Regions from separate parts of the Sphaerisporangium sp. NPDC004334 genome, predicted to be linked through region 3. Evidence: predicted binding sites of a transcription regulator. Region 3 holds the regulator's gene; each other region holds the start of a gene.

Region 1 (10,000 bases), on a different contig from region 3:
CTGGACGAGCCGTTCGTGGTGGCGACCGACGCGCGCCGCAAGGAGGTCTTCTGGGCCCGCTACGCGGACATGCGCACGCGCGTGGAGGGCCCGTCGGTGGACCGCCCGCAGGATGTGCCGGGCGGGTTGCCGGTGCTCGGGGCGGGCGCGCGCATGTACGCCGAGATCGTGGGCGAGGACCGGCTGGTGCCGGGCGCCGCCGACTATCCGGCCGCGGGCGCGCTGGCCGGGCTGGCCGCCGAGCGCCTGGCCACGGGCGCCCCTGGGGACGACGGGGTGCTGACGGCGCCGCATCCGATCTACCTGCGCCGTCCGGACGCCCGGGTGCCGGGTCCGCCGAAGAAGGTCACCGTATGACCGGCGCCACGCTGCGCCAGATGACCGAGAACGACCTGCCGGCGGTTCTGGCGATCGAGCGTTCGACGTTCCCGTTCGACGCCTGGAGCGAGGGCATGCTGCGGGGCGAGCTGGCCGACCAGCCGCGCACCCGGCACTACATCGTGGCCGTGGCAGGCGGAGAGGTGGTCGGGTACGCCGGGCTGGCGGCGGCGGGCGACCAGGCGGACGTGCAGACGATCGCCGTGAACGCGGGGCACCAGCGGGCGGGCATCGGCAGCGCGATGTTGCGGGCGCTGCTGGAGGAGGCCGGGCGCCGGGGCGCGACGGCGGTGTTCCTCGAGGTCCGGGCGGACAATCCGCCCGCGCAGGCGATGTACGAGCGTTTCGGGTTCGAGCGCATCGGGTTGCGGCGCGAGTACTACGACGACGGAACCGACGCGATCATGATGATGAGAAAGCTGGAGGAGGGGAGCGCGAATGGCTGAGGAACCTCTGGTCCTGGGCATCGAGACCTCCTGCGACGAGACGGGCGTCGGCATCGTCCGCGGCAACACGCTGCTGGCCAACGCGGTCGCCTCGAGCGTCGAGGAGCACGCGCGGTTCGGCGGCGTCGTGCCGGAGGTGGCGTCGCGGGCGCACCTGGAGGCCATGACGCCGACCGTCGAGCGCGCCTTGGAGCAGGCGGGCCTGCGCTTCTCCGACATCGACGCCGTGGCCGTCACCGCGGGCCCCGGGCTCGCCGGGGCGCTGCTGGTGGGGGTCGCGGCAGCCAAGGCGTACGCGCTGGGGCTCGGGGTGCCGCTGTACGGGGTGAACCACCTGGCGGCGCATGTGGCGGTGGACCAGTTGGAGCACGGTCCGCTGCCCAAGCCGTCGATCGCGATGCTGGTGTCGGGCGGTCACTCGTCTCTGCTGCTGGTCCCGGACGTCGCCAAGGATGTGATCTCCCTCGGCTCGACGGTGGACGACGCGGCGGGTGAGGCGTTCGACAAGGTGGCCAGGGTGCTCGGCCTGCCCTTCCCGGGCGGCCCGTACATCGACCGCGCGGCGGCCGAGGGGTCGGGGACGGCGGTCGCGTTCCCGCGCGGCAAGTACGACGACGGCACGCTCGACTTCTCGTTCTCGGGGCTCAAGACGGCCGTCGCGCGCTGGGTGGAGGCCAAGGAGCGCGCGGGCGAGCCGGTGCCCGTGGCGGACGTGGCGGCCTCCTTCCAGGAGGCCGTGGTGGACGTGCTGACGCGCAAGGCGTTGCAGGCGTGCCGGCGTTACGAGGTGGAGGATCTGCTGATCGGGGGCGGCGTGGCCGCCAACTCGCGGCTGCGCGCGCTGGCGCAGGAGCGGTGCGACGCCGCGGGGGTGCGTCTGCGCGTGCCGCGTCCGGGGTTGTGCACCGACAACGGCGCGATGATCGCCGCTCTCGGGTCGGAGCTGGTGGCGGCCGGGGTGGCCCCCTCGCCGCTGGACATTCCCGCCGATTCCTCCATGCCCGTGACCACCGTCCACGTCTGACGGCTCGCCACCCGATGCCCGTCGGGTGGGGCGGCGCCGGGGTGGTCCGTCTTGAGGTGCCGCCGGAGTGGTCCCGTTGGAAGGGCGGCGCCGGGCGGGCGGGAGGCGGTCAGTCCTTGGGGGAACGGGCGGGGCGCAGGAGGGCCTCGGCGAGCGCCAGCATGGTCTCCTCCAGGGCTCCGAGCCTGCGGGTGAGGTCGCGGTGCGTCGGCTGGACGATCTGGTCGACGGTCTCGCAGAGCTGGTCGCGGTCGGGGCGGGCGCGGACCAGCTCCACCAGCTCGCCCAGGGGCGGCAGGGCCGCCGCGGCCTCGGTGAGCCGCTCGTCGAGCGTGTCGAACCGCCTGCCCTGGTCGTCGGCCTGGGCGCGGATCAGCTCGCCGACGCGTTTGTGCACCTCGCCGACCTCCAGCAGCGCGGGCAGCTGCCCCACGCGCTGGTTGACCGCCTCGACGCGGTCGTCCACCATCTCCAGCCGCTCGTTGACGTCCTCGAACCCCGCGTCGATGGCGCCGAGGCGTTCGTCCTGCTTGGACAGGCGGCCGTCGACGCCGGTGAGGTGCTGGGCCAGGTCGGTGAGGCGGCCGTCGGCGTCGGCGATCTGCTGTTTGACGCCGGCGAGGTTGCCGTCGACCCCGGCGAGGCACGATTGGACCGTCTCGACGCGGCCGTCGAGGCCGGTGAGGCAGGACTGGGCCGTGTCGACGCGGCCGTCGAGCCCGGCGAGGCACGATTGGGCGGTTTCGATGCGGCCGTCGATGCTCTGCAGGCGGACGTCGACCGTCTCCAGCCGTCCCTCGACCGCCCCGACGTGGCTGTCGACCGTGTCGAAGCGGCCTGACAGGTCGCTCACCCGCCCGTCGGTGGTGTCCACCCGTCCCGCGATGGTCTCAAGCCGCCCGTCGAAGCCGGCCAGCCGGTCGCTCACCCCCGCGAGCCGACCGTCGACGCTCCCGAGCCGACCGTCGACGCTCCCGAGGCGCCCGTCGACGCTCCCGAGGCGCTGGTCCACGCTCTCGAGCCGCCCGTCCAGCGCCTCCAGCGGCGCAAGGCGGCCTTCGACGCCCGAAAGGCGGGCGGTCAGGCACGTCTCGGTCTCGGCGAGCTTGGCGGTCATGCCGTCGACCTTGCCGGCGAGCTGCTCGATGGAGCCGGTGAGGCGCTGAACGGCCGACGAGAAGGTCTCGTCCAGGCCCTCGCCGAGGTCCAGGACGCCGCCCTCGACGCGCTCGGTGCGCTGGGTGAGGTCGAGCAGGGCCTTGTCGACCCGCGTGAAGCGGCCTCCCGCGGCCTCCATGCTCGCGCCGAGCTGGGCAAGGCGCCTGGTCAGCTCGGGCATGCCCTGGGTGCCCTCCAGGACCGCCTGGAGGCGCTTGAGGGCCTCGGCGACGCCTTCGCGCACGGTGCCGAGGTCGGTCCACAGGCCGGGCAGCTCGGCGATGGGCTTGACGCGGTCGCCGACGGCCTCGATGCGGTCGCCGAGCCCCGCGACGCGGTTGCCCACCCCGTCGACGCGGTCGCGCACGATCTCGACGTGCTGCGCCAGGCCCTCCGCCCAGGCCGGGGGACGGCTGACCAGCTCGCCGAGCCGGCCGCTGACCCCTTCCAGCGCGCCGTTCAACCCGCCGAGCTCGCGTTCGCGGACCTCCCGCAGCAACCACTCCATGCCTTCCAGCCGCTGCCGGATCTCGTCGAGCACGGCGCCCTGGGTGCGCTGCTCGTAGACGTGGTCCTGCGCCGCCCTGGCGAGCAGTTCGCGCATGCGGTCGGAGATGGCGGTCTGGCTTCCTGCCTGGAGGAGGGTGTGGTTGGAGTGATCCACCGAAAGCTCCTTCACTCGCGGGCGGTCGGCCGCACGGCGGTGGGGTCGGTACGGTCGTTCTCTGTGGCGAATCGGGCGGGTGCACCATGGATCAGGCAGAATCCCGCGCGCTGGCCAACTGTAGTGGCTCGGCCGGTGACTTTCGGGTCCGACTTTAAAACATCGTGATTATCGCTGGATTGCCCCCATTTGTTGGCGGCGAAAGGCATCGTGGCAGGTCAGGATGGGTCGCAGATGATGGCGAAGGGACGTTCGCCGATGCGGGTCAGCACCACGACACACGAATTATCCCCGGAAAGATGCAAATCTCGCCGCAGGCGCTCCAGGTCGAGCGCCGAACCGCGTTTCTTCAGCGTCACCGTGCCGACGCGGCGTTCCCGGAGTGCGGCGCGCAGGCGTTTGAGGGAGAAAGGCAGGGTTTCCCGAACTTCGTACCGCGACGCCCACGGAGTCGTGGCCTGGTCGTCCCCGGTGATGTAGGCGATGTGCGGGTCGAGCAGGTGGCCGGACACCTGGGCGGCGACCTCGGCCACGAGATGCGCCCTGATGGCCGCGCCGTCCGGTTCGTACAGATAGCGCGCCACCGGCCCGTGGCCGGGCGCGCCGAGGGACGGGTCGGCCGGCAACGTGTGACCGGAGGGCAGCAGGGTCGCCCTGCGCAGCACCGTCTCGGCGGGGCCCGGGTCCCCGCCCGCGGCGAAGGCGCCCGTCCACAGGACGGCCTCCTTGACCTCGCCGCGGTAGGACACCCATTCGGCCTCGGTGCCCTGCGGGATGAACTCGTAGGGGATGCCAGGCGCGACCTTCAGGCAGGCGGCGCGCGCCCGGGCCACCATGGCGAGCACGGCGGGCCACGGCGGCGAGTACCCCATCGGGTCGAAGACCCGCCTGCCGGTGGACCGCCGCGCCGGGTCGGCGAACAGCACGTCGTAGGCCGCCGGGTCCACCTCCGCAGCGTCCGCGGCGCGGACGGTGACGCGGTCGCCGAGGTCGAGCGCGAGGGCGTTCGCCCGTGCGACCTCGACGGTGAGCGGGTCGAGGTCCACGGCGTCGACCTCGCATCCGGCGCGGGCCAGGGCGATGAGGTCGCCGCCGATGCCGCAGCAGGCGTCGGCCACGCGCGCGCCGGCGGTGAAGCGGCGGGCGCGGTGGGCGGCCACCTCGGCGCGGGTGGCCTGCTCCAGCCCGTCGGGGGTGAAGTACATGCGGGCGGCGTCGTGCCCGAACTTGACCGCGCCGCGCGCCCGGAGCCGTGCCTGGGTGAGGGCGGCCGCGGCGAGGGGGGCGTCGTAGGTCTTCCTCAGCCGGCTGGCGGCCGTCACCGGATCTGTGCCGTCCGTCACAGCGCCCACGGCCTCGCCGAGGGCTTTCTGCCCGCGGGGGGTCAGCAATTCGCGGAAGGCGTAGAGGTCCACGTCTCCCGACGCTATCGCGCTGCTCCCGCCTGCGTGGCAGGACCTCGTTAGCGCGCGGGGTCACCGCGACCGTGCGCCGAGGCCACTCCCATAGGCGGACAATTCGGGCGAGTCGTACGGTGGCTCACGACCGGACTGACCTGGGGCGGCCTGTCCGTGTTGACTGTGTCGGCGGCCTTGCATACTGTTCAGTGTTGGCACTCGGCTAGTGAGAGTGCCAATCAATAATGCGACGAGGCAGGTCTGACACCCGCGACGGCAGGCCGCTGGTCGCCTCTTCAGCTCATCACCACAATCTGAAGGGGAGGTCCGATCGTGACGACCGCCACCAAGGTTCCCGTTAAGCCGCTCGGCGACCGCATCGTGGTCCAGCCGCTTGAGGCCGAGCAGACGACCGCTTCCGGTCTGGTCATCCCGGACACCGCCAAGGAGAAGCCCCAGGAGGGCAAGGTCCTCGCGGTGGGCCCGGGCAACTGGGACGAGGACGGCGAGAAGCGCATCCCGCTCGACGTCAAGGAAGGGGACGTGGTCCTCTACAGCAAGTACGGCGGTACCGAGGTCAAGTACGGCGGCGAGGAGTACCTCGTGCTCTCCGCCCGCGATGTTCTCGCGATCATCGAGAAGTAAGCCCCGGGACGCGTAAGCGACCACCTGTACGGAGCCTTACCCGAATACGCGTGTCAAGCCCCGGGCCCTTTCACGAGGCCCCGGGGCCTGACGCTGGGAGGACCTTTTAATGCCCAAGATCCTGGAGTTCGAGGAGGACGCGCGGCGCGCTCTTGAGCGCGGCGTCAACGCCCTCGCGGACGCCGTCAAGGTGACCCTCGGGCCGCGCGGCCGCAACGTCGTCATCGACAAGAAGTTCGGTGCGCCGACCATCACCAACGACGGCGTCACCATCGCCCGCGAGGTCGAGCTCGACAAGCCATACGAGAACCTCGGCGCTCAGCTCGCCAAGGAAGTGGCGACCAAGACCAACGACATCGCCGGTGACGGCACCACCACCGCCACCGTGCTCGCCCAGGCGATGGTCCGCGAGGGCCTGCGGAACGTCGCCGCCGGCGCGTCGCCGCTGTCCCTCAAGCGCGGCATCGACCTGGCCGCCCGCGCGGTCAGCGACCGCCTCCTCGAGCGGGCCCGTCCCGTCGAGGACAAGAAGGAGATCGCCAATGTGGCGACGATCTCCGCGCAGGACGCCAAGATCGGCGAGCTGATCGCCGAGGCGTTCGACAAGGTCGGCAAGGACGGTGTGATCACCGTCGAAGAGTCCAACACCATGGGCCTGGAGCTCGAGTTCACCGAGGGTCTCCAGTTCGACAAGGGGTACCTGTCGCCGTACATGGTGACCGACCCCGAGCGCATGGAGGCCGTCCTCGAGGACGCCTACGTCCTGCTCCACCAGGGCAAGATCTCCTCGATCGCCGAGTTCCTGCCGCTGCTCGAGAAGGTCGCCCAGACCAAGAAGCCGCTGTTCGTGGTCGCCGAGGACGTCGAGGGCGAGGCCCTGGCCGTCCTGGTCACCAACAAGATCCGCGGCACCTTCACCTCGGTCGCCGTCAAGGCGCCCGGCTTCGGCGACCGCCGCAAGGCGATGCTGCAGGACATGGCGATCCTGACCGGCGGCCAGCTGATCTCCGAGGAGCTCGGCCTCACGCTGGCCAACGCCGGCACCGAGGTGCTCGGCACGGCCCGCCGCATCGTGGTCACCAAGGACACCGCGACCGTCGTCGACGGCGCCGGCGACCCCCAGGCCATCCAGGACCGCGTCCGCGAGATCCAGCACGCGATCGAGCAGACCGACTCCGACTGGGACCGCGAGAAGCTTCAGGAGCGCCTCGCCAAGCTGTCGGGCGGCATCTGCATCCTGCGCGTCGGCGCGGCCACCGAGGTGGAGCTCAAGGAGAAGAAGCACCGCCTCGAGGACGCCATCTCCGCGACCCGCGCCGCGATCGAGGAGGGCATCGTCTCCGGCGGTGGCTCCGCGCTCGTGCACCTGGCCAAGGAGCTGGACGACCTCGGCCTGACCGGCGACGAGGCGACCGGCGTCTCCATCGTCCGCCGCTCGCTGGTCGAGCCGGCCCGCTGGATCGCCGAGAACGCCGGCCTGGAGGGCTACGTCGTCACGGCCAAGGTCGGCGAGCTGCCGGCCGGCCACGGCCTCAACGCCGCCACCGGCTCCTACGGCGACCTCATCGCCGAGGGCGTCATCGACCCGGTCAAGGTCACCCGCTCGGCCGTGCAGAACGCCGCGTCCATCGCCGGCATGCTGCTCACGACCGAGGTACTCGTGGTCGACAAGCCCGAGGAGGAGGCTCCGGCCGCCGGAGGTCACGGTCACGGTCACGGCCACTGATCCGATCAATCGATCGAAGCACGGCTCCCGCCGCAGGGCGGGGGCCGTGTTTTTTTGCGTCGAATCGATTTTGCCGCCCCTCGATTTGACGGGACGGTAAACCGACCGGTGCGGCAGTGCGTCGGCCAGGGCGCTCCGCGCCGCCTGCGAGCTGGTGCGACATCTAACGAATATCCAGCGAATTCGGGTCGCGAGTGAAATATGCAAACACTACTGTGTTCGCTCGATTACCCTGCGTTATCGTCGCGTCAATGTGACCAATCCGTATCCGTTCACTATGACGACATGCGCGATCGTGGCGGGCATCATGCCTAACGTGACCGAGGGATGCGTCGCCGACGCCAAAGCTGGGGTAAGGCTTGCGACGAGATCGGACGAGTCCGACCTCAGGGATCTGACGAGCCTCGCCGTGCAAGGAGATCGCACCGCGATCGAGTCACTGCTCGGGCAACTGCGCCCGATGGTGGTGCGCTATTGCCGTGCCCGTCTGGGCCGGGTGTCCGGCCATTACCACATAGCCGACGACGTGGCCCAGGAAGTCTGCATCGCGGTGCTGGCCGCGCTGCCGCGCTACCGCGACATGGGGCGCCCGTTCGCCTCGTTCGTCTTCGGCATCGCCTCGCACAAGGTCGCCGACGCGCTGCGCAGCTCGGTGCGCTCCGCCGTGCCCACCCAGGACCTGCCGGACGGTCCCGACCAGGGGCCGGGGCCCGAGGAGACCGTGGTGCGCTATATCGAGGCCGAACACGCCCGCGCGCTGCTGTCGCGTCTTCCGGAGAACCAGCGCGAGCTGATCATTCTGCGGGTGGTGTCGGGATTGTCGGCCGAGGAGACCGGTAACGTACTGGGTATGTCACCAGGTGCGGTTCGCGTCGCCCAGCATCGGGCGCTGGCAAGGCTGCGGGCGATGGCCGACATGGAGTCGATAGCTTGACCGCCCTCCACCCGGCCCGTTCACTGCGAAAACGGGGGTCCGACGCCGACGCCGACGTGGTCAGGACGGACGCGATCATCGACGCGCTCGCCGGGCGGCGGCCTCTCGACCAGGACGCCGACCCTGTGGTGGGCCTGCTCCAGGCGCTCACCAGGGACGTCGATCAGCGGCTCTCCTCGGTGTCGATCACCCCGTCGACGTAGCCTCTGGCGTACTCCCAGCTCACGTAGTCGGCAGGGTCGGGGGCGAAGGCCGGCTCGTGCACCTGGGGGCGGCCGTGGTCGATCATCTGCCGCAGGTTCCCGCGCAGCAGGTCCCAGTCGAAGTAGTGCCGTTCACCGCACTCGGGGCAGTCGAGGACCAGCCCGAGAACCCCCTGGGGCTCAAGGAGCGAGCGGAAGACCTCTACATCGGCGAGGTCGGTCAGCGCCTCCTCGCGTTCGGTCGTGGTGAGCGGCTCGGAGTCGTCGAGATCACCGAGCACGGAGGCAGGGTCGTTGGGGTCTTCCGCGAAGGGGTCGCGGGGGACGTCTTCCAGCACGCATTCCACCTTATGACCCCCACCTACCCTGATGAGGGCAAGTGGCGGGGATGCCCAGGACGCCCGCCACCTCGCCTTCGCCTCCCACGGCACAGCCGTCACGGCGGTCACACGCCGCCTGACGGCGTGAGGAGCGCCGGCCCGGCGAGCAGGAGACCCCGCTTCTCCAGGGAAGGGACGATCCGCGCCGATGGGGCAGGGGTTCGCGGGCCGAGGGAAGCGTGACGCCTCGCCGCGCGTTGTCCACACCGGGCGCCAGGACTGAGATCTCCGCTCTCTGGTGCCGAAAAGATGACAGGACCTGAAATTTCTCTGTCCGCTGTGCCACATCGACCGGCCGTCCATCAAACCGGCAGATCATCGGATCTCTCGACCCGTTCATCCACAGGAACGGATGGCCGCCGGATCGTCAGGCGGCGGTTATCCACAGGGTCGCCGAGCCGGTGATGAGCGGACCACTAAACTGACCGCAGGGGGCCGGCGCCTTTCCCCATCTTGAGAGCGCCATGGCAGGAGGGTTGCAGATGGCCAAGTTCACCGAGCCGGGGCTCACGTTCGACGACGTGCTCCTGGTGCCCGCGTACTCCGATCTGCAGCCGGGTGACGCCGACACCACCACCCGCCTGTCGCGGTCGATCACCCTGCGCATCCCCCTGGTCTCCGCCGCGATGGACACCGTCACCGAGGCGCGCATGGCCGTGGCGATGGCCCGTCAGGGCGGCATCGGCATCCTGCACCGCAACCTCTCCATCGAAGAGCAGGCCCAGCAGGCCGATCTGGTCAAGCGCTCCGAGGCCGGCATGGTCACCAACCCGGTGACCTGCTCGCCCGACGACACCCTCGCCGACGTCGAGCAGCTCTGCGCCCGTTACCGCATCTCCGGCGTCCCGGTCACCGACCGCGGCGGCGTCCTGGTCGGCATCGTCACCAACCGCGACATGCGCTTCGAGACCGACCAGAGCCGGGTCGTGCGCGAGGTCATGACCCCCATGCCGCTGGTCACCGCGCCGGTCGGCGTCCCCCGCGACGAGGCGTTCCACCTGCTGCGCCAGAACAAGGTCGAAAAGCTCCCCCTCGTCGACGCCGA
Region 2 (10,000 bases), on a different contig from region 3:
TCTCGTGCCGCGAATGCGGCACCAGGTTCGACCTGGGACCGATCTTCGCCTGTGCCGAGTGTTTCGGGCCACTCGAAGTGGCCTACACCTGGAGCTCTCCCGGCGAGACCGGGACGGCGGTGACCCGTGAGCAGATCGCCTCGGGTCCGAGCAACATCTGGCGCTACCGCGGGCTGCTGCCGGTGCCCGCCGACGTCGCCTCCCGGCCCAACCTGGCCCCCGGCTGGACCAAGCTGGTCAAGGCCGACAACCTGGCTCGCGAACTGGGCCTGCGCAGCCTGCATGTCAAGGACGACTCCGGCAACCCGACCCACTCGTTCAAGGACCGGGTCGTCGCCATCGCGCTGGAGGCCGCGCGCAACTTCGGCTTCCACACCTTGTCGTGCTCCTCCACGGGCAACCTCGCGGGCGCGGTGACGGCAGCGGCGGCGCGCGCGGGGCTGGACGCCTGCGTGTTCGTCCCGTCCGACCTCGAAGAGGCCAAGATCGTCATGGCCTCGGTGTACGGCGGCCGGCTGGTGGGCATCGAGGGCACCTACGACGACGTCAACCGGTTCTGCTCCGAGCTCATCGGCGACCCGCTGGGCGACAAGTGGGGCTTCGTCAACGTGAACCTCCGGCCGTACTACGCCGAGGGGTCCAGGACGCTGGCCTTCGAGATCGCCGAGCAGCTCGGCTGGCGCCTGCCCGAGCAGATCGTCATCCCGGTGGCCTCCGGCTCCCAGCTCACCAAGATCGACAAGGGATTCCGGGAGCTGATCAAGCTCGGCCTGGTCGAGGACCGCCCCTACAAGGTCTTCGGCGCGCAGGCCGAGGGCTGTTCGCCGGTGTCGGCGGCCTTCAAGGCGGGCCACGACATCGTGCGCCCCGTCAAGCCCGACACCATCGCCAAGTCGCTCGCCATCGGCAACCCGGCCGACGGCCCGTACGTGCTCGACATCGCTCGTCGCAGCGGCGGCGCGGTGGAGGACGTCACCGACGCCGAGGTGGTGGACGCCATCCGGCTGCTGGCGCGCACCGAGGGCATCTTCGCCGAGACCGCCGGCGGCGTGACCGTCGGCGTGCTGCGCAAACTCGTCTCCAACGGCCTGCTCGACCCCGAGGCCGAGACGGTGGTGCTCAACACCGGGGACGGCCTCAAGACGCTCGACGCGGTCTCCGCCGAGGCGAGGCCCACCGCGGTCATCCGTCCTTCGCTCGACGCATTTCGTACGGCTGTCGCCGACCACTCCTGAAAGGGCCCGATAAATGAGCGTTTCTGTGCGGATTCCGACGATTCTTCGCACCTACACCGACGGTGCGTCGGAGGTGAGCAGTGACGGGGCGACCCTGCGCGAGGTGCTCCAGAAGCTCGACGCCGACTTCCCGGGAATCGGGGCTCGTATTCTGGACGAAACGGGCAAGATCCGCCGTTTTGTCAACGTGTATGTCGGAGAAGAGGACGTCCGATTCGTCGACGGTCTCGACACCGCAACCCCCGAAGGAACCAACATCTCGGTGATCCCCGCCGTCGCCGGGGGCTGACCTCCGCGCCCTTCTGGCCTTTGTGAGGAGGGCTCAAGTCTCACCGGCCCCATCAGTCACATCACGCCCATGCGTCCTAGCTGGACGCATGGGCGTCGCCATGTCCGCAAGGGGGGCCCGGTAGCGGGACGACTATCATAATAGAAGTGATTACCGGGTCCTCCGTTAGTGTAATTGTCAACTAACTAAACGCGAGCGGGAAATAGCCGAGTGCCGCTGAGAGCGAACGTCAAGTAGTAGTTTCCCGATTGACTCTGTTGCTTCAACCCTTGCCACAGGTATGGTCGAGAACGATCGACGTAGCCGAGGAGTTCGCATGCGTCTCGGCTCCGAAGGTCACGGACCTCGCGGAGGAGTGGGCGGGGTCCGGAGCCCAGCAAGAGGAGTCGGAAAGTGGCGCAGGGCACCGTCAAATGGTTTAACGCGGACAAGGGCTACGGCTTCATCGCGGTAGACGGTGGTAAGGACGTGTTTGTCCACTACTCAGCGATCCTGTCCGAGGGATACCGGTCCCTAGAGCAGGGTCAGCGGGTGGAGTTCGAGATCACGCAGGGGCAGAAGGGCCCGCAGGCGGAGTCCGTTCGCACTGTGTGACGTGGCCGGCGTCGCCCGGCCGGACGAAGATCCACTAGTCTCTCCCCGTCAGTAGCTGGAAGGTTCGGTCTGTCATGCACCAAGACGGGCCGGGCCTTCCTTCATGTCAGCCTGCGGGGCTGTACCGCCTACCCTGTGGGGGCGGGCCCAATATTCGGCATACGGTCGGAGAAATCCTTGTGCCGCCCAGGTCATAGGGGTTGTCGCTTGCACTCGACCGGGTAGAGTGCTAAACAGTTCGTTGGCACTCTCCTGTCGAGAGTGACAAACCTGGATCGAGGCGATGGGGCCTGGCGATCCACGGCGACAGGTGCCGTGGAGGCGCGGGTTTCATGCCGTCGCGGGCGTCGGCTCGATCCGCTGCAAGCCACCCTGTATCTGGGAGGTCTAGCCGTATGGCAGCCAAGATGATCGCGTTTAACGAGGACGCCCGGCGCGGTCTCGAGCGCGGTATGAACCAGCTCGCCGATGCCGTCAAGGTGACCTTGGGTCCCAAGGGCCGCAACGTCGTGCTGGAGAAGAAGTGGGGCGCTCCCACCATCACCAACGACGGTGTCTCCATCGCCAAGGAGATCGAGCTCGAGGACCCGTGGGAGAAGATCGGGGCCGAGCTCGTCAAGGAGGTCGCGAAGAAGACCGACGACGTCGCGGGTGACGGCACCACCACCGCCACCGTGCTCGCCCAGGCGCTGGTACGCGAGGGCCTGCGCAACGTCGCCGCCGGCGCCAACCCGATGTCCCTGAAGAAGGGCATCGAGGCCGCCGTCGAGCGCGTCAGCGAGGAGCTCTCCAAGATCGCCAAGGATGTGGAGACCAAGGAGCAGATCGCCTCCACCGCCTCCATCTCCGCCGGCGACACCCAGATCGGCGAGATGATCGCCGAGGCCATGGACAAGGTCGGCAAGGAAGGCGTCATCACCGTCGAGGAGAGCAACGCCTTCGGCCTGGAGCTCGAGCTCACCGAGGGTATGCGCTTCGACAAGGGCTACATCTCCGGTTACTTCGTGACCGACCCGGAGCGCATGGAGGCGGTCCTCGACGACCCCTACCTCCTGATCGTCAACTCCAAGGTGTCGGCCAACAAGGACCTCCTCCCGCTGCTCGACAAGGTCGTGCAGGCCGGCAAGCCGCTGGTGATCATCGCTGAGGACGTCGAGGGCGAGGCCCTGGCCACCCTGGTCGTCAACAAGATCCGCGGCCTGTTCAAGTCCGTGGCCGTCAAGGCCCCCGGCTTCGGCGACCGCCGCAAGGCCATGCTCGGCGACATCGCCATCCTCACCGGTGGCCAGCCGATCAGCGAGGACGTGGGCCTCAAGCTCGAGACCGCCACCCTCGACCTGCTCGGCCGCGCGCGCCAGGTCATCATCACCAAGGACGAGACCACCATCGTCGACGGTGCGGGCGACCCCGAGCAGATCGCCGGCCGGGTCAACCAGATCCGCGCCGAGATCGAGAACACCGACTCCGACTACGACCGCGAGAAGCTCCAGGAGCGTCTGGCCAAGCTGGCCGGCGGCGTCGCCGTCATCAAGGCCGGCGCGGCGACCGAGGTCGAGCTCAAGGAGCGCAAGCACCGCATCGAGGACGCCGTGCGCAACGCCAAGGCGGCCGTCGAGGAGGGCATCGTGCCCGGCGGTGGCGTGGCCCTGCTCCAGGCGGGCGCCAAGGCCTTCGACAAGCTCGAGCTGTTCAACGACGAGGCCACCGGCGCCGCGATCGTCCGCAAGGCGCTCGAGGAGCCGCTGAAGCAGATCGCCGTCAACGCCGGCCTCGAGGGCGGCGTCGTGGTCGAGCGTGTGCGCAACCTCGAGACGGGCGTCGGCCTCAACGCCGCGACCGGCGAGTACGTCAACATGCTCGAGGCCGGCATCATCGACCCGGCCAAGGTCACCCGTTCGGCGCTGCAGAACGCCGCCTCCATCGCGGCGCTCTTCCTCACCACCGAGGCCGTCATCGCCGAGAAGCCCGAGAAGACCCCTGCCGCTCCCGCCATGCCCGGCGGCGGCGACATGGACTTCTGAGCCTCCGGCTCACGCCACATCGAAAGGGCCGCTTCCGGATTCGTCCGGGGGCGGCCCTTTCGGCGTCCGCGCGGGCTCGTCCTTTCGGCGCGGGCTCCCCTCAGAAGCCGGGGCAGGCCCGCTCGACGGCGTCGAAGGCCCGCTCCAGCAGGGCCAGGTGGTCGGGCACGACCTCGGCCGCGCGCTCCCCGGCCATCATCCGCCGCGCGCTCGCGACGTACACCGTGCGGTAGGCGGCCAGGAACAGCGCGGCGGCCAGCTCGGCATCGACGTCCCCTGAGCCGGGGCCGCCACCGACGTTCCCTGAGCCGGCGCCGCCGTGGACGTCACGGGACCCGGCATCGACGTCGCCAGGGCCGGCGTCGGCGTCGCCAGGGCCGGGGCCGGTCGCCTCCGCGAGCAGGGCGGCGATCAGCGCCTCCAGGTCCTCCAGTGCCTCCCGCACCCTGGCCCGCAGCGCCGGGGAGTCCAGGATGACCTGCCAGAAGGCCTGCTGGCCTTCCCTGATGCCCGACAGGGCATGACCGCTTCGCAGCAGCTCGAAGATCAGACGGCGCAGCGCCGCCAGTGGCGGGCAGCCCTCGGGCCGGTCGCGGACCGCCCGGGTGACCAGCTCGACCATCTCGGGGACCCGGTCGAGGAACAGGTCCTCCTTGCGCGGGAAGTAGTTGAACACGGTCTTGGCCGAGACGTTCGCCGCCTCCGCCACCTCGGCCACCGTGACGTTGTCGAACCCGCGCATGAGGAACAGGCCGGAGGCCACGTCCGAGATCAGCTGCCGGGTCTGCCGCTTCTTGCGTTCACGAAGCCCGAGGTCGGTGTCCACGCTGTCCAATATAGTGGCTAAAAAACTACTGTTACAGTAAGTTTTTAGCCGAGGAACGGAATTGGAGGCGGCATGTCGTACGACGTGGACGTGGTGGTGGCCGGGGGCGGTCCGGTGGGGCTGATGCTGGCCTGCGAGCTCGCGCTCGGGGGCGTCTCGGCCATGGTGGTCGAGCGGCTCACGGAGGTGGACCCCACGATCAAGGCCGGAGCGCTCAACATGCCGAGCGTCGAGGCGCTGTACCGGCGCGGCATGCTCCCGGCGCTCCGCGAGGCCCAGGAGCGCAACCTGGAGCATTTCGCCGCCTTCATGCGGCAGCAGGCCGCCCATCGCGAGGGCGCCGGGGACGGACGGGCGGCAACGGCCGACGCCTCCGAGGAGGCACGGCCCCCGCGGGCGCCGCGGACGCCGCCGAAGTTCGCCGGGCACTTCGCCGGCATCATGCTGGACGCGGCCCGGCTCGACGACGCCGACCCCGACCTCGCCGGTCACGGCCCGGCCGGGGACATCGGCCTGGTCAACCAGCAGCAGATCGAGGGCATCCTCGGCGAGCACGCCGCGCGGCTGGGCGTCCAGGTGCGGCGGGGCGCCGAGCTGACCGATCTGTCGGCCGACGACGAGGGCGTCACCGTCTCGACGAGCGCGGGCCGGGTGCGGGCCCGCTGGCTGGTCGGCTGCGACGGGGGGCGCAGCGTCGTCAGGAAGCTCGCCGGCTTCGACTTCCCCGGCACCGACCCCGAGATCACCGCCTACCAGGTCCTCGGCGAGATGGAGGGCGCCGAGGGCCTGGGCGTCGGCTGGCACGCCACCCCGACCGGCGTGTACGCGCACGGTCCCGTCCCGGGACGCATCCTCACCGTCCAGTTCACCGGTCCGCGCGCCGACCGCGACACCCCCGTCACCCGCGAGGAACTGCAGGAGGCGATCCGGCACGTCACCGGCGTCGAGGTGACCGTGACCGCGATCAAGACCGCCACCCGCTTCACCGACAACGCGCGCCAGGCCTCCACCTACCGGCTGGGCCGGGTGCTGCTCGCCGGTGACGCCGCGCACGTGCACTCGCCGTTCGGTGGCCAAGGACTGAACCTCGGCCTCGGCGACGCGGTGAACCTGGGCTGGAAGCTCGCCGCGACCGTGCGCGGCTGGGCGCCGCACGGCCTGCTCGACACCTACACCGCGGAACGGCACCCGATCGGGGCCTGGGTGCTGGACTGGACCCGCGCCCAGGTCGCGCTGATGCGCCCCGATCCCCGCGCCAGGGCCCTGCGGAGCGTCGTGAACGACCTGGTCGAGACCGTCACCGGCACCACCTACTTCGCCAAGAAGATCTCCGGCGTCTGGCAGCGGTACGACCTGCCGGGCGACCACGCGCTGGTCGGCGCCAGTGCCCCCGACCTGGAGCTGTCCGACGGATCGCGGCTGGCCGACCACCTGCACGACGGCAAGGCGCTGCTGCTGGACCCCAAGGGCGAGCTGCGCGACCTGGCCGAGAGCCACCGCGACCGGATGACCGTGCTCGCCGCGAGCGCGGACGAGCGTCCCGAGCTCACCGGGCTGTTCCTGCGGCCCGACGGGATCGTCGCCTGGGCCGGTGAGCAGGACCGGGACGACCGCGGCGCGCTGGAGAAGGCCCTGGCCACCTGGCTCGGCGCACCGGCCGCGGACGCCGGTGACCAGCGGCGTTAGCCGATTCCCAGCGCGGCGGCGACCTGGCGGGATACGGCCAAGGCGACCTTAAGCGGCCTCCCAGCCCGCCCGGACACTCTTGGTTCATCGGGACGCGCGACCGGCCGCGACAGCGGCGGGCACGCCTCCAGGGAATCCACGAGTCTGAGGAGAACGTCATGAAGGTCCGTCACAGCCTCCGCGCCGTCGCCGCCGCCACCGCTCTGGCCGGAGGGCTGCTGGCCGTCGCCGGCCCCGCCTCCGCCGCCACCATCGCGAAGATCTCCAACTACACCCCGATCGCCCCCGGCGCGACCACGTCGATGCGCCTGGTGTGCCCGTCCTACGCGCCCACCATGCTGCTCGACACCGTCGCCTTCACCCCCAAGGCCGGGGTCACCGTGACCGGCACCTCGCTGGACACCTCCTCCGACGCCTTCCACCGCCACATCCTGACGATCACCGCGCAGAACGGCTCTGCGGCCTGGAGCGGTCTGACCGCCCTCGCCACCTGCACCAGCTGACCGTCCGGCATACCCACGGTCGCACACGCAAGCCGCCCGGGGAGAAACGAACGGGGAGGGCCGCCGGGCGGATGGAAGGTGAACCAAGGGGAACGGGGCACGCGAACCGTGAAGGATGGGGGGAACGGGGCCCACGAACCGGGCCACGGACACGGGGCGCGAACAGGGGACGCGGCGCGCTGACCGGGGGCGAGGGGAAGGAAGGGGGAACGGGGTCCACGAACCGGGGCCGTCGAACCGGGGCCACGGACAGGGGACGGGGCGCGCTGACCGGGGGCGACGGGGAAGGGAGTGGGCACGCGAACCGGGGAACGGCGGCGCCGGTGAGCCGCGAGGCTCAGCCGGCGCCGTAGCGGCCGAGGCCCTTCTCCAGCAGGCCGAAGGCGAGCAGGGCCTGGGCGCGGACGCCGGCGACGACCTGCTCGTGGCCTTCCCCCGCCGCCTTGCGGCGCACGCCGTCCGCCGCCAGCCGCCGCGTGACCGCGCAGATCTGGGCGGCGGCCAGCACCGGCATGACGTCGTCCTCGGCGGCGCCGGTCACCTCCGCCAGGGTCTCCGCCAGGCGCTCCTCCCGGCGTTCGGACAGCTCGCGCATGCGCGCCTGCAGCGAGGGGCTCTGGTCGATCATGCGGGTGACGACCTCGGCCCCCTCGTTCAGCCCGGAGCGCCAGTCGCCCTCGTCGAGCGCCTGGAGGTAGTCGCGGCGCAGCGCCTCGATCACGGACTCGCCGGGGCGCCGCTCGCGGACGATGCGGCTGGGCTGCTCGACGAAGGCGTCCTGGCGGTCGAGGAAGAGGTCTTCCTTGGTCCTGAAGTAGTTGAACACCGTGTTGACGGAGACGTCGGCCACCCGGGCCACCTCGGCAACGGTCACGTTGTCGAACCCGCGCATCATGAACAGGCCCATGGCGATGTCGGCGATGCGCTGCCGCGTCTCGCGCTTCTTGCGTTCGCGCAGGCCGAGCCGTTCTTCCATGCGCCCGATCCTAGGCAAGGAAAATGGGGCGGCACCACCTATGGGGCCGCCCCACGTTCGCCGGGGCGTGCGGCCGGGTCACATGTGACCGCGGCGCGGCGGGGTCACAGTGGCTTGACCCAGCGGCCCCACTGGGGCTGGCGGACGTAGCCGGCCGCGGTCCAGGCGTGGTGGGCGAGCGTGTTGTCGTCCAGGACCATCGCGTCGACCCGCATCCCGCCGTGCTCGGCGAAGCGCTTCTCGGCGGTGTCCAGCAGGAAGCGGGCGATGCCTCTGCGGCGGTGGGCGGGATCGACGGCCAGCCGGTACAGGTGGCAGCGCCATCCGTCCCATCCCGCGATCACCGTGCCCACCATGCGCCCGTCCAGCTCCGCGATCAGCAGGGCCTCGGGGTCGCGCTCCATCAGCCGCCGAACGGCCGGCTCGCTGTCACGCCGGTCGGTGCCCTCGGCGGCGTGGGACCAGAACGCCAGCACCGCCTCAACGTCCTGCGCCGTCCCGGCCCGCACCGTGAGGGCCTCGTGCATCGCATCAGTCACGACGGCCACGCTAACCGACTGTGGCGTTATGTGAGTTCGGCGGGCAGGTCGCGGGTGTGCAGGACGGTGAGGGAGGTGACGGCCCGGGTGAGGACGACGTAGAGGCGGGCGAGGCCGCGGTCCTCGGCTTCGGCGATGTCGGCGGGCTCGACGACGATGACGTGGTCGTACTCCAGGCCCTTGGCGAGCGAGGCCGGGATCACCGAGACGCGCTGCTCGGGGACCCCGTCCGGGCCGAGCAGGTCGTGCGGGAGGCCCGTGGCGGCCAGGACGGCGGCGACGGCGTCGGTCGCGGCGTCGGCGGCGATCACGCCGATGGAGCCCTCGCGCTCGGCGGCCTCGCGGGCGGCCGCGGCCAGGCCGGCGTCCAGGTCGGCGGTGCGGCGCAGGGACAGCGACCCGGCGCCGGGGCGCAGCGACCTCGGGGCGGCGAGCGTGGGGGCGACCGAGGGGAGCAGGCGGGCGGCGAAGTCGAGCACCTCGCGGGGGACGCGGAAGCCGAGGGTCAGCTCGGTCACCGCGCCTTCGGCGAAGCCGAGGTGGCCGAGCACCTCCTCCCAGGACCGGGCCGACCACGGGGTGGTGCCCTGGGCGAGGTCGCCGAGGACGGTCGCCGAGCCGGTGCGGCAGCGGCGGCCGAGCGCGCGCAGTTGCATGGCCGACAGGTCCTGCGCCTCGTCCACGACCACGTGCCCGAGGGTGGGGGTGCGCTCGATGAGGTCGGCCAGCTCGTCCAGCAGGGCGGCGTCGGCGGCGGACCATCGGGCGGACTTCCACGACCGGGCGGGCTTGGCCCAGAGCAGCCTCTGGCACTCCTCCGGCGTCAGATCGGACTTCGCGGCGGCGGCGGCGAGGAAGTCGCCGTCGGACAGCAGCCGGAACAGCACCTGCTGGGGCGTCACCCGGGGCCAGATCTGGTGGATGAGCTGCTTGACGGGCTTGGACCTGGCCACGGCGTCCTGCACCCGGTCGTCGGGGGACTCCCCGCGCTGCTCCATGCGCACCAGCACCGCGTGCGCGAGCCGCTGGGCCAGGGCGGCGCGCCCCGGGCCGTACCGGGTGGTGCCGCGCAGCGAGGCGACGATCTCGCGCACCTCGTGGTCGGGGACGCGGAAGCGGTTGACGCCCCGGGTGATCAGCAGGCCCTCCTCGGGCTTGCTGATGTGCAGCCACAACGCCCGGCGGAGCACCGGCGCCATGCGGGCGTCGCCCTTGAGCGTCGCGACGGCCGGCGCCTCGGGGGCGGCGTGGTCGCCGAGGATGCCGGCGACGGTGGTCTGGTCGACCTTCACCTCGCCGAGGGCGGGCAGGACGGAGGAGATGTAGGAGAG
Region 3 (10,000 bases):
GCCGGCGCCGCCCTGTGGGCGGATGCTTCTCGCAGGCGCAGGCGCAGGCGCAGGCGGCGGGGCGGTGTCAGCGGGCGCGGCGTCCGGGAGAGTTCACCAGCGGCCTGAGCGGGTGAGCAGGACGGCCGCGGCGGCGACGCCGGCGGTAGAGGTGCGCAGCACGGTCGGGCCGAGCAGGGCAGGCGCGGCGCCGGCCTCCTGAAAGCTCTTGATCTCCTCGTCGGTGATGCCGCCCTCGGGGCCGACCACCACCACCATGTCGCCGCTCGCCGGCGGCTCCAGGCGCGACAGCGGCACGACGGCCTCCTCGTGCAGGACGGCCGCCGCGGCGGCGCCGCGCAGCAGTGCCGCCACCTGGGCCGTGCTCGCCTGCTCGGCGACCTCGGGCAGGTGGAACCGCCGGGCCTGCTTGGCGGCCTCGCGGGCCGTGGAGCGCCAGCGCGCCAGCGACTTGGCGGCGCGCTCGCCCTTCCACTGCGTGACGCACCGGGCCGCGGCCCACGGGACGATGACGTCCACTCCCGCCTCGGTCATCATCTCGACCGCCAGCTCGCCCCGCTCACCCTTGGGCAGCCCCTGGACGACGACCAGGCGCGGGTCGGGCGCGGGCACCACGCGGCGGCCGATGACCTCCAGCCGCAGAAAGTCCTTCCCGGCGTCGCGCACGGCGCACTCGGCCACCGCGCCCGCGCCGTCGGTCAGGTCGACCCGTTCGCCCGCCCTCAGCCGCCGCACGGTGGCGGCGTGCCGCCCCTCGGGGCCGCCGAGGACGATCTCGTCACCGGACAGGTCGTCGGCCAGGAAAACCGGGACGCTCATCGGCCGTTAAAAGCGTCCCGGAGGCGTGAGAAGAAGCCCTGCTGGCCGGGCGCGAACTTGCCCGGCGGGCGCTCTTCGCCACGCAGCTTGGACAGCTCCTTGAGCAGCTCCTCCTGGGCGGCGTCCAGCTTGGTGGGGGTCTCGACGTTCACGTGGATCAGCAGGTCGCCCCTGCCGGTCTCGTTGAGCCGCTGGATGCCCCGCCCGTACAGCGGGATGACCTGACCCGACTGGGTGCCGGGGCGCACGTCCAGCTCCTCGGCCCCGTCGAGCGTCTGCACGGTGAGGATCGTGCCGAGCGCCGCCGCGGTCATCGGGATCTGCACCGTGCAGTGCAGGTCGTCGCCGCGCCGCTCGAACGTGTCGTGCGGGCGCTCGACGATCTCGAGGAACAGGTCGCCGGGCGGGCCGCCGCCGGGGCCGACCTCGCCCTCGCCGGCGAGCTGGATGTGGGTGCCGTCCTCGACGCCGGCCGGGATGCGGACCTTGATCGTGCGCCGGGTGCGCACCCGCCCGTCGCCGGAGCACTCTTGGCACGGGTGGTGGATGACCGAGCCGAACCCGCCGCACTGGGGGCAGGGCCTGGCGGTCATCACCTGGCCGAGGAACGAGCGGGTGACCTGGGAGATCTCGCCGCGGCCGTGGCACATGTCGCAGGTGTCGGGATGGGTGCCGGCCGCCGCGCCCGACCCCTGGCACACCTCGCACAGCACGGCGGTGTCCACGACCAGCTCGCGCGTGGTGCCGAACGCCGACTCGGCCAGGTCGAGCTCGACCCGGATGGTGGCGTTGCGCCCGCGCCTGGCCCGCGAACGGGGGCCGCGCGCGCCGCCTCCGCCGCCGAAGAAGGCGTCCATGATGTCGCTGAACGGGAACCCCGCGCCGAAGCCCGCCGCGCCGGGGCCGGCCGCTCCGGCGCCGCCGAAGGGATCGGCGCCGAGATCGAACATCTGACGCTTGCTCGGGTCCGACAGGACCTCGTACGCCTGATTGATCTCCTTGAAGCGCTCCTGCGTCTCGGGATCGGGGTTGATGTCAGGGTGGAGCTCACGTGCGAGGCGGCGATACGCCTTCTTGATCTCGTCCTGAGAGGCGTCACGGCGCACCCCGAGGATGCCGTAATAGTCGCGGGCCACTTAGGACCCCGCCAGAATCTGGCCGACATAGCGTGCCACTGCGCGCACCGCTCCCATCGTCACCGGGTAGTCCATTCGCGTCGGGCCCAGCACTCCGAGCCGGGCCAGTTCATTGTCGCCCGAACCGTACCCGGCGGCGACGATCGAGGTGCCGTGAAGCCCCGAGTAGGGGTTCTCGGAGCCGATGCGCACGGTCAGGGCGGAGTGGTCGTTCGCCTCGCCGAGCAGGCGCATGAGCACGACCTGCTCCTCCAGCGCCTCGAGCACCTCGCGCAGGCCGACGCTGAAGTCGCCCGCGAGATTCGCCGCGCCGGCGAAGACGATCTTCTCGTCGTGCCGCTCGACCAGGGTCTCCAGCAGGACCGACAGGATCGTCGTCGCCATCGGCCGGTCGGCCTCGGGCAGCCGTTCGGGAAGGTCGGCGACCGTCTCGGCAACCCGGCCGAGCCTGCACCCGTCGAGGCAGGCGTTCAGCAACGCCCGCAGGTGGGCGACCTGGTCGTCGGCCACCACGTCCGGCAGGTCGACGACCCGCTGCTCGACGCGGCCGGTGTTGGTGATCACCACGAGCATGATGCGCCGCTCGGCCAGCGGCACCAGCTCGACGTGCCGGACCGTCGAGCGGATGAGCGACGGGTACTGCACCACGGCCACCTGGCGGGTCAGCTGCGCCAGCAGCCGCACGGTGCGGGTCACGACGTCGTCGAGATCGACGGCGCCCGCCAGGAACGTCTCGATCGCACGGCGCTCGGCGGCCGACAGCGGCTTGATCTGGGACAGCCGGTCGACGAACAACCGGTAGCCCTTGTCGGTGGGGACCCGCCCCGCGCTGGTGTGAGGTTGGGTGATGTAGCCCTGCTCCTCGAGCACGGCCATGTCGTTGCGCACGGTGGCGGGCGAGACCCCCAGATTGTGACGCTCCGCCAATGCCTTCGACCCGACCGGCTCGTTGGTGGACACGAAATCCTCGACAACGGCGCGCAGAACGGCCAGCTTGCGTTCATCGAGCAACGTGCTCACCTCCCTGCCTCGCGTTCGTGCCTGCGTAAACGCCTGGTCTGGCACTCAGTGTTCCCGAGTGCCAAGTGTACGGCCACGGGCCTCAGGGTGCGATAACTCAGACCGCACCACCCTCCCCACTCTCCCGCGAATCGGCCCCAGCTCCGCCCATCCGCCGGCTTCCCTCCACCACCGGACGAATGGAGCACGTGCCGCGCGGCCGGATGCCCGGGCGGTGACAAGTGGGTTGCTATTCGGCGGCAAGTCATCTGATCCAGACTCGGTTCATGAGCGAGAACGATCCCCGCCTGACCGACGCGACGAGGCGACCGCCGCGTCCGGACTCCTCGGGTCCGCAGGTCACGCCTCCCCCGCCGCAGAGCGCTCCGCCCGGCTCGGGCCCCGGCCCGCACGGCCCCGCCTCCGGCGGCCCGCCGTACGGCGCTCCCGCCGGTCCCTCCCCCTACGGCGCGCCCGCCGGCTCCTCGCCCCACGGCGCGCCCACCGGCGGGCCGTACGGCGCCTCAGGCGGCCCCTCGCACGGGGGACCTTCGTACGGCGGCCCCTCGCACGGCGGGCCCTCCTATGGCGGGCTTTCGCACGGCGGGCCTCCCTACGGTGGGCCCTCCTATGGCGGGCCTTCGCCTTCGTACGGGGGCCCCTCCTATGGCGGGCCCGCGTCCGAGGCGGCGCACCCGCTCTACGCCTCCCCCGCGCCCGCCGCGCCCGGACCGGTGCGGCCGCGGGTGCTGTGGATCGTGCTCGCCTGGCTCGTCGCGGTGATCTGCGGCGTCGTGGGCATCGTGGGTTTCGCCGGCGGCCTGTTCAAGACCATCACCGACGCGGCGCCCACGCAGACCTTCCAGAGCGGCGGCAGCGTGTCGGTCCCCATGGACCCGAAGGACAAGCCCATCCTGTACGCATCCGCGTCCGGGCCCACCGACATCAACTGCCTCGCCGTGGACGGCGCCGGCAAGAAGGTCGATCTCACCTCGCCCAAGGCGTCCCAGACGGTGTCCGCCGACGGCCGGGTGTGGGAGGCCGTGTTCGACATCGGCGTGCCCGCCGCGGGCACCTACAAGGTGAGCTGCCAGGCCGAGGCCGGCAAGCAGGTGCTGTTCGGGGTCGGCAAGTCGCTGACCGCCGACACCGGCGCCCTCGCCGGAGGCGTGGCCTCGCTGTTCCTGATCCCGCTGGCCGGGTTCCTGCTCGCGGTCGTCACCACGATCGTCGTCCTGGTGCGGCGCGGCCGGAACCGCAAGCGGCAGGCGGCGGCCGCCGCCCCCTACGGCGGCGCGTGGCCGCAGGGCGCACCGCCACAGGCATGATCTTTGCTAGCGTGCCCAGGTATGCGGGACTACGGACGGGACGTGCTGGCCGGCGACTGGCGGAGGCCTCTGCGCGGCAAGATCCCCAAGGTCCCGGCCGAGCTCGACCTCGTGGTGGAGGACGCCGAGGGGGGCTTCTGCGGCGCCGTGGTGGCCTGTGACAAGGAAGCCGTCACCCTGGAGGACCGCTTCGGGCGGCGGCGGGTGTTCCCGCTGGCGCCCGCCGCGTTCCTGCTGGAGGGCAGGCCGGTGACGCTGGTGCGCCCGGCGCCGGAGGCCGCGTCCAAGGGGCCCGGCCGCAGCGCGTCCGGGTCGATCGCCGTCGAGGGGCTGCGGGCGCGTGTCGCCCGCGAGAGCCGCATCTACGTCGAAGGCGTGCACGACGCGTCCCTGGTGGAGAAGATCTGGGGCCACGACCTACGGGTGGAGGGCGTCGTCGTCGAGTACCTCGAGGGCGTGGACGACCTGCCCGCCATCGTGGCCGAGTTCGAGCCCGGCCCGGGACGGCGCCTCGGCGTGCTGGTCGACCATCTGGTCCCCGGGTCCAAGGAGAGCCGCATCGCCGCCCAGGTCTCCTCTCCGCACGTGCTCATCGTCGGGCACCCCTTCGTGGACATCTGGGCCGCCGTCAAGCCGTCCGCGGTCGGCATCCGCACCTGGCCCGAGGTCCCGCGCGGGATCCCGTGGAAGGAAGGCGTGATCGAGGCCCTGGGCTGGCGGCTGAAACCGGCGGATGCCTGGCGCCGGATTCTCGGCGCTGTCCGGACTTACACTGACCTCGAGCCGGAGCTTCTGGGCCGGGTAGAGGAGCTGATCGACTTCGTGTCGACCGAGGAGACGCCATGAGCCACCCTCCGAACGACCCCGAGACCAACGCCCCTCACCCCCGCTCCGATCCCCCCACCACACCGGCCGCCCCCCCCCGACTCCGAACTCCCCACCACACCGGCCCCCCACCCCGACGCCGAGCCGCCCACCGTCCGGCACGCCGACGCCGAACCGTTCCCCGCCCGGCACGCCGATGCCCCGTCGGACGCCGACGCGCCACCCCGGCAACCCGGCTTCGAGCCCCCCGCCGTCCGGCCTGGCGAGGTGTCCTCCGCCGCCACGCCGGCCGAGGACCGCGAGTCCGAACCTCCCGGAGCCCCCGCCGAACCCCCCACCTTCGAACCGCCCGCCACGCCCGTCCAGGAGTCTGAAATCGTGTCCTCCGCCACGCCGGCCGACCGCCCTCGCGACGAGCCCGCCGGGTACGGCGCGGAGCACCGGGACACCGGCGCTGCCGAGCACGGGTACGCGCCACCCCCGCCCTACCAGGCGCCGGCATACGAGCAATCCGGTTACGAGCAACACGGCTACGGACAGCCCGGCTACGGGCAGCCTGGTTACGGGCAGCCCGGTTTCGGGCAGCCCGGCTACGGGCAGCCGGGGTACGGGCCGGCGGGGTACCCGGGCGGGCCGCACGTCCCCGGCAGGTTCGGTCCGCGCCCGGGGTCGGACGACACGACCCTGGCGATGCTCGCCCACCTGCTCGGCCTGCTGACCTCCTTCCTCGGCCCGCTCATTCTGTACCTGGTCAAGAAGGACGAGTCGCCCTACGTCCGCGACCAGGCGGCCGAGGCGCTGAACTTCCAGATCACGCTCTTCATCGCCTACGCGGTCTCCGCCGTCCTGGTTCTGGTGATCATCGGAATACTGCTGATGATCGTCGTCGGCATCGGCTCGCTCATCTTGATGATCATGGCGGCGGTGGCGGCCAACCGCGGCGAGAACTACCGCTACCCCTTCAACATCCGCTTCATCAGCTGACTCCTGCCGAACCGCTGATCGCCCGCTGGGCCCCGAGTCGCCCTTCAGTGCGCATGCCTGCCCCTCGCCGGTCAGGTGAGATCTCGGATGAGGGCGTCGGCCAGCAGGCGGCCCTTGAGGGTGAGCACGGCTCGGCCGCGGGTGAAGGGCTCGGGTTGCAGCAGGCCGTCCGCCATGGCGCGGGCGACGGCCGGGCGGGCGGGCGGCGCGATCTCAGTGAGGGGGAAGCCGGAGTCGAGGCGCAGTTCGAGCATCAGCCGCTCGACCTTCCGGTCGTCCTGTGACAGCACCTCGCGCGCGTGACCCGGCGATGCGCCCGCCGCCAGCCGGGAGGCGTAGGCCGCCGGGTGTTTGACGTTCCACCAGCGCGTGCCGCCCACGTGACCATGCGCGCCGGGACCCACGCCCCACCAGTCGCCGCCGGTCCAGTAGAGGAGGTTGTGGCGGCAGCGCGCCTGCTCGGAAGCGGCCCAGTTGGACACCTCGTACCACGAGAAGCCGGCCTGCGACAGCATCTCGTCGGCGATGACGTAACGGTCGGCGGCGACGTCGTCATCGGGCATGGGCAGCTCGCCCCTGCGGATGCGCGCGGCCAGGCGGGTGCCGTCCTCGACGATCAGCGAGTACGCCGAGACGTGGTCGGGCCGCGCCTCGATGGCCGCGGCCAGGGACGCGCGCCAGTCGTCGTCGGTCTCGCCCGGCGTGCTGTAGATGAGGTCGAGGTTGACGTGCGCGAACCCGGCGTCGCGGGCCTCGCGCACGGCCTGGGCCGGGCGGCCGGGGGTGTGCCGCCGGTCCAGGACGGTGAGCACGTGCTCGGCCGCGCTCTGCATGCCGAAGCTGACGCGGGTGAACCCGCCCGCGCGCAGCCGCTCGAGGGAGGCGGGATCGACCGACTCGGGGTTGGCCTCGGTGGTGACCTCGGCGCCCGGCGCCAGCCCGAACTCGCCGTCGATCGCCCGGAGGATCTCGGTGAGATCGCGGGCGGGCAGCAACGTCGGCGTGCCGCCGCCGAAGAAGACGGTCTCCACCGCGAGCTCGGCCTCGCCCAGGACCCTGCGGGCCAGCCGGATCTCCTCGACCGCGGTGGCCGCGTAGTCGGCGCGCGAGGCCCCCGGGCCGAGTTCGGCCGCGGTGTAGGTGTTGAAGTCGCAGTAGCCGCAGCGGGTGGCGCAGAACGGCACGTGGACGTAGAAGCCGAAGGGCCGCGAGCCGAGGCCCTTCAGGGCCTCGGCGGGCAGCTCGCCCGAGGTGGGAACGGCGTCGCCGTCGAGAAGTACGGAAGGCACGCCCCCAGTCTGCCGCCCGCGGAGGCGTGCCCCCGCACCGCCTGTGGACAGGTCACCGACGACGCAGGGGAGATGTCCCCGATGTCCGGCCTGCCGGCCGCCGCCTGTGGACGACCGCGGGGCTCTGGGAAAAGGCCGCCCCGTCGCCCCTCGCGGTGGGCGGCGGGGCGGAGGTCACTTCTTGGCGGCCTTGTCGGCGGCGCCGCCGCTCTCGGTGGAAAGGGCGGCGACGAACGCTTCCTGGGGGACCTCGACGCGGCCCACCATCTTCATGCGCTTCTTGCCTTCCTTCTGCTTCTCCAGCAGCTTGCGCTTACGGCTGATGTCACCGCCGTAGCACTTGGCCAGAACGTCCTTGCGGATGGCGCGGATGTTCTCACGGGCGATCACGCGGGCGCCGATGGCCGCCTGGATGGGCACCTCGAACTGCTGGCGCGGGATGAGGTCCTTGAGCTTCTTGGCCATCTCGACGCCGTAGGCGTAGGCCTTCTCGCGGTGGACGATGGCGCTGAAGGCGTCGACCGCCTCGCCCTGGAGCAGGATGTCGACCTTGACCAGGTCGGCCTCCTGCTCGCCGGAGGGCTCGTAGTCGAGCGAGGCGTATCCGCGGGTGCGGCTCTTGAGCTGGTCGAAGAAGTCGAAAATGATCTCGCCGAGGGGCAGGGTGTAACGGATCTCGACGCGGTCCTCCGAGAGGTAGTCCATGCCGAGCAGGGATCCGCGGCGGCTCTGGCAGAGCTCCATGATCGCGCCGATGTGGTCGGCGGGCGAGAGCAGCGTGGCCTTCACCACCGGCTCGTAGATCTCGGCGATCTTGCCGGGCGGGAACTCGGAGGGGTTGGTGACGACGTTCTCCTTGCCGTCCTCCATGATCACCCGGTAGATGACGTTGGGGGCGGTGGAGATCAGCGAGAGGTTGAACTCGCGCTCCAGCCGCTCGCGGACGATCTCCATGTGGAGCAGTCCGAGGAAGCCGCAGCGGAAGCCGAAGCCCAGGGCGGCGGAGGTCTCGGGCTCGTACACCAGCGCCGCGTCGTTCAGCCGCAGCTTGTCCAGGGCCTCGCGCAGCTCGGGGTAGTCGTCGCCGTCGATGGGGTAAAGACCGGAGTACACCATGGGCCTCGGGTGCTCGTACCCGCCGAGGGCCTCCTGCGCCGGGCGCGCGGTGGTGGTGACCGTGTCGCCGACACGGGCCTGCCGGACGTCCTTCACGCCGGTGATCAGGTAGCCGACCTCGCCGACGCCGAGCGACGTGGAGGGCACCGGCTCGGGCGAGATGACGCCGATCTCCAGCGTCTCGTGCGCGGCCCCGGTGGACATCATGATCGTGCGCTCGCGCTTGGAGAGCTGCCCGTCGATGACCCGGACGTAGGTGACCACGCCGCGGTAGGTGTCGTACACCGAGTCGAAGATCAGCGCCCGGGCCGGGGCGGCGGCGTCGCCGACGGGGGCCGGCACGTGCGCGACGACGTGGTCGAGCAGCTCGCGGACGCCCTCGCCGGTCTTGCCCGACACCCGCAGCACGTCCGAGGGGTCGCAGCCGATGAGGCCCGCCAGCTCCTCGGCGTACTTGTCCGGCTGGGCGGCCGGCAGGTCGATCTTGTTGAGCACCGGGATGATGTGCAGGTCGGCGTTCATCGCCAGGTAGAGGTTGGCCAGCGTCTGGGCCTCGATGCCCTGCGCGGCGTCGACCAGCAGCACCGCGCCCTCGCAGGCTTCCAGCGACCGCGACACCTCGTAGGTGAAGTCGACGTGGCCGGGCGTGTCGATCATGTTGAGCACGTGCCCGTCCCAGGGCAGCCGGACGGCCTGCGACTTGATGGTGATGCCGCGCTCGCGCTCGATGTCCATGCGGTCGAGGTACTGCGCGCGCATCTGCCGGGCGTCGACCACACCGGTCAGCTGCAGCATCCGGTCGGCAAGCGTCGACTTGCCATGGTCGATGTGCGCGATGATGCAGAAGTTGCGGATCAACGCGGGGTCGGTCTGGCCAGGGTGGATGCGCACCGGGGTCCGTTTCGGCAGGATTGACGATGGATCGGGAGGCTGGCGGGCCAGCCGCCACCCATGGTGGCACGCCCGGGTGGTCACCCAGGCAGCGTCACCCGGACAGCAGATGCGCGGCAACACGCGCCCGGAGCCGCCGGCCGAATGGGCCCGTCGGCCACGCGGGCGTGTCGGTGCCGCGCTTCGCCCTCCAGTTTACCGGGCACCAAGACCGTCGAGCTCGTCACTGCGCTAGGATGACGGCGCAGGCGTATGCCATGGTCTGTCGATTTGAGGGCGGCCACGGCATGTTGGTAACCTGTTCACCTGCGTGTGGCGCGCCCTCTCTGCCCGCGCGCCCCATCCACCGACTTTCACCGAGGCTTCTTCGTGGCGAACATCAAGTCCCAGATCAAGCGCAACCGGCAGAACGAGAAGGCCCGGCTGCGCAACAAGGCCGTCAAGTCCTCCCTGAAGACGGCGGTCCGCAAGTTCCGCGAGGCCGCCGAGCAGGGCAACGCCGAGGACGCGCTCGTCCTCATGCGCGCCGCCTCGCGTCAGCTCGACAAGGCTGTCAGCAAGGGCGTCATCCACAAGAACCAGGCGGCCAACCGCAAGTCCGCCATCGCCAAGC

The links. The regulator HrcA, encoded in region 3, represses chaperone genes, less so after heat shock. The targets are predictions, from matches to a motif close to TTGGCACTCTCNNNNNGAGAGTGCCAA.
Region 1: the regulator HrcA is predicted to act here: its motif matches at 5,280-5,306, upstream of groES (co-chaperone GroES).
Region 2: the regulator HrcA is predicted to act here: its motif matches at 2,360-2,386, upstream of groL (chaperonin GroEL).

The regions. Positions count from the first base shown of each region.
Region 1 covers NZ_JBSGDZ010000028.1:57,967-67,966, forward strand. The annotation lists gene tsaB (tRNA (adenosine(37)-N6)-threonylcarbamoyltransferase complex dimerization subunit type 1 TsaB) at 1-357, shown strand, start outside; gene rimI (ribosomal protein S18-alanine N-acetyltransferase) at 354-824, shown strand; gene tsaD (tRNA (adenosine(37)-N6)-threonylcarbamoyltransferase complex transferase subunit TsaD) at 817-1,848, shown strand; gene ACWEN6_RS31375 (hypothetical protein) at 1,958-3,670, opposite strand; gene ACWEN6_RS31380 (class I SAM-dependent methyltransferase) at 3,889-5,085, opposite strand; gene groES (co-chaperone GroES) at 5,401-5,712, shown strand; gene groL (chaperonin GroEL) at 5,822-7,438, shown strand; gene ACWEN6_RS31395 (sigma-70 family RNA polymerase sigma factor) at 7,746-8,372, shown strand; gene ACWEN6_RS31400 (hypothetical protein) at 8,369-8,575, shown strand; gene ACWEN6_RS31405 (DUF5319 domain-containing protein) at 8,536-8,913, opposite strand; gene guaB (IMP dehydrogenase) at 9,438-10,000, shown strand, end outside.
Region 2 covers NZ_JBSGDZ010000015.1:210,832-220,831, reverse strand. The annotation lists gene thrC (threonine synthase) at 1-1,235, shown strand, start outside; gene ACWEN6_RS21455 (MoaD/ThiS family protein) at 1,249-1,524, shown strand; gene ACWEN6_RS21450 (cold-shock protein) at 1,918-2,118, shown strand; gene groL (chaperonin GroEL) at 2,514-4,139, shown strand; gene ACWEN6_RS21440 (TetR/AcrR family transcriptional regulator) at 4,240-4,965, opposite strand; gene ACWEN6_RS21435 (FAD-dependent oxidoreductase) at 5,038-6,651, shown strand; gene ACWEN6_RS21430 (hypothetical protein) at 6,810-7,154, shown strand; gene ACWEN6_RS21425 (TetR/AcrR family transcriptional regulator) at 7,492-8,130, opposite strand; gene ACWEN6_RS21420 (GNAT family N-acetyltransferase) at 8,235-8,669, opposite strand; gene ACWEN6_RS21415 (HelD family protein) at 8,696-10,000, opposite strand, start outside.
Region 3 covers NZ_JBSGDZ010000006.1:130,281-140,280, forward strand. The annotation lists gene ACWEN6_RS09160 (16S rRNA (uracil(1498)-N(3))-methyltransferase) at 94-819, opposite strand; gene dnaJ (molecular chaperone DnaJ) at 816-1,955, opposite strand; gene hrcA (heat-inducible transcriptional repressor HrcA) at 1,956-2,966, opposite strand; gene ACWEN6_RS09175 (hypothetical protein) at 3,242-4,282, shown strand; gene ACWEN6_RS09180 (DUF3097 domain-containing protein) at 4,304-5,128, shown strand; gene ACWEN6_RS09185 (DUF4870 domain-containing protein) at 5,486-6,091, shown strand; gene hemW (radical SAM family heme chaperone HemW) at 6,163-7,380, opposite strand; gene lepA (translation elongation factor 4) at 7,555-9,387, opposite strand; gene rpsT (30S ribosomal protein S20) at 9,757-10,000, shown strand, end outside.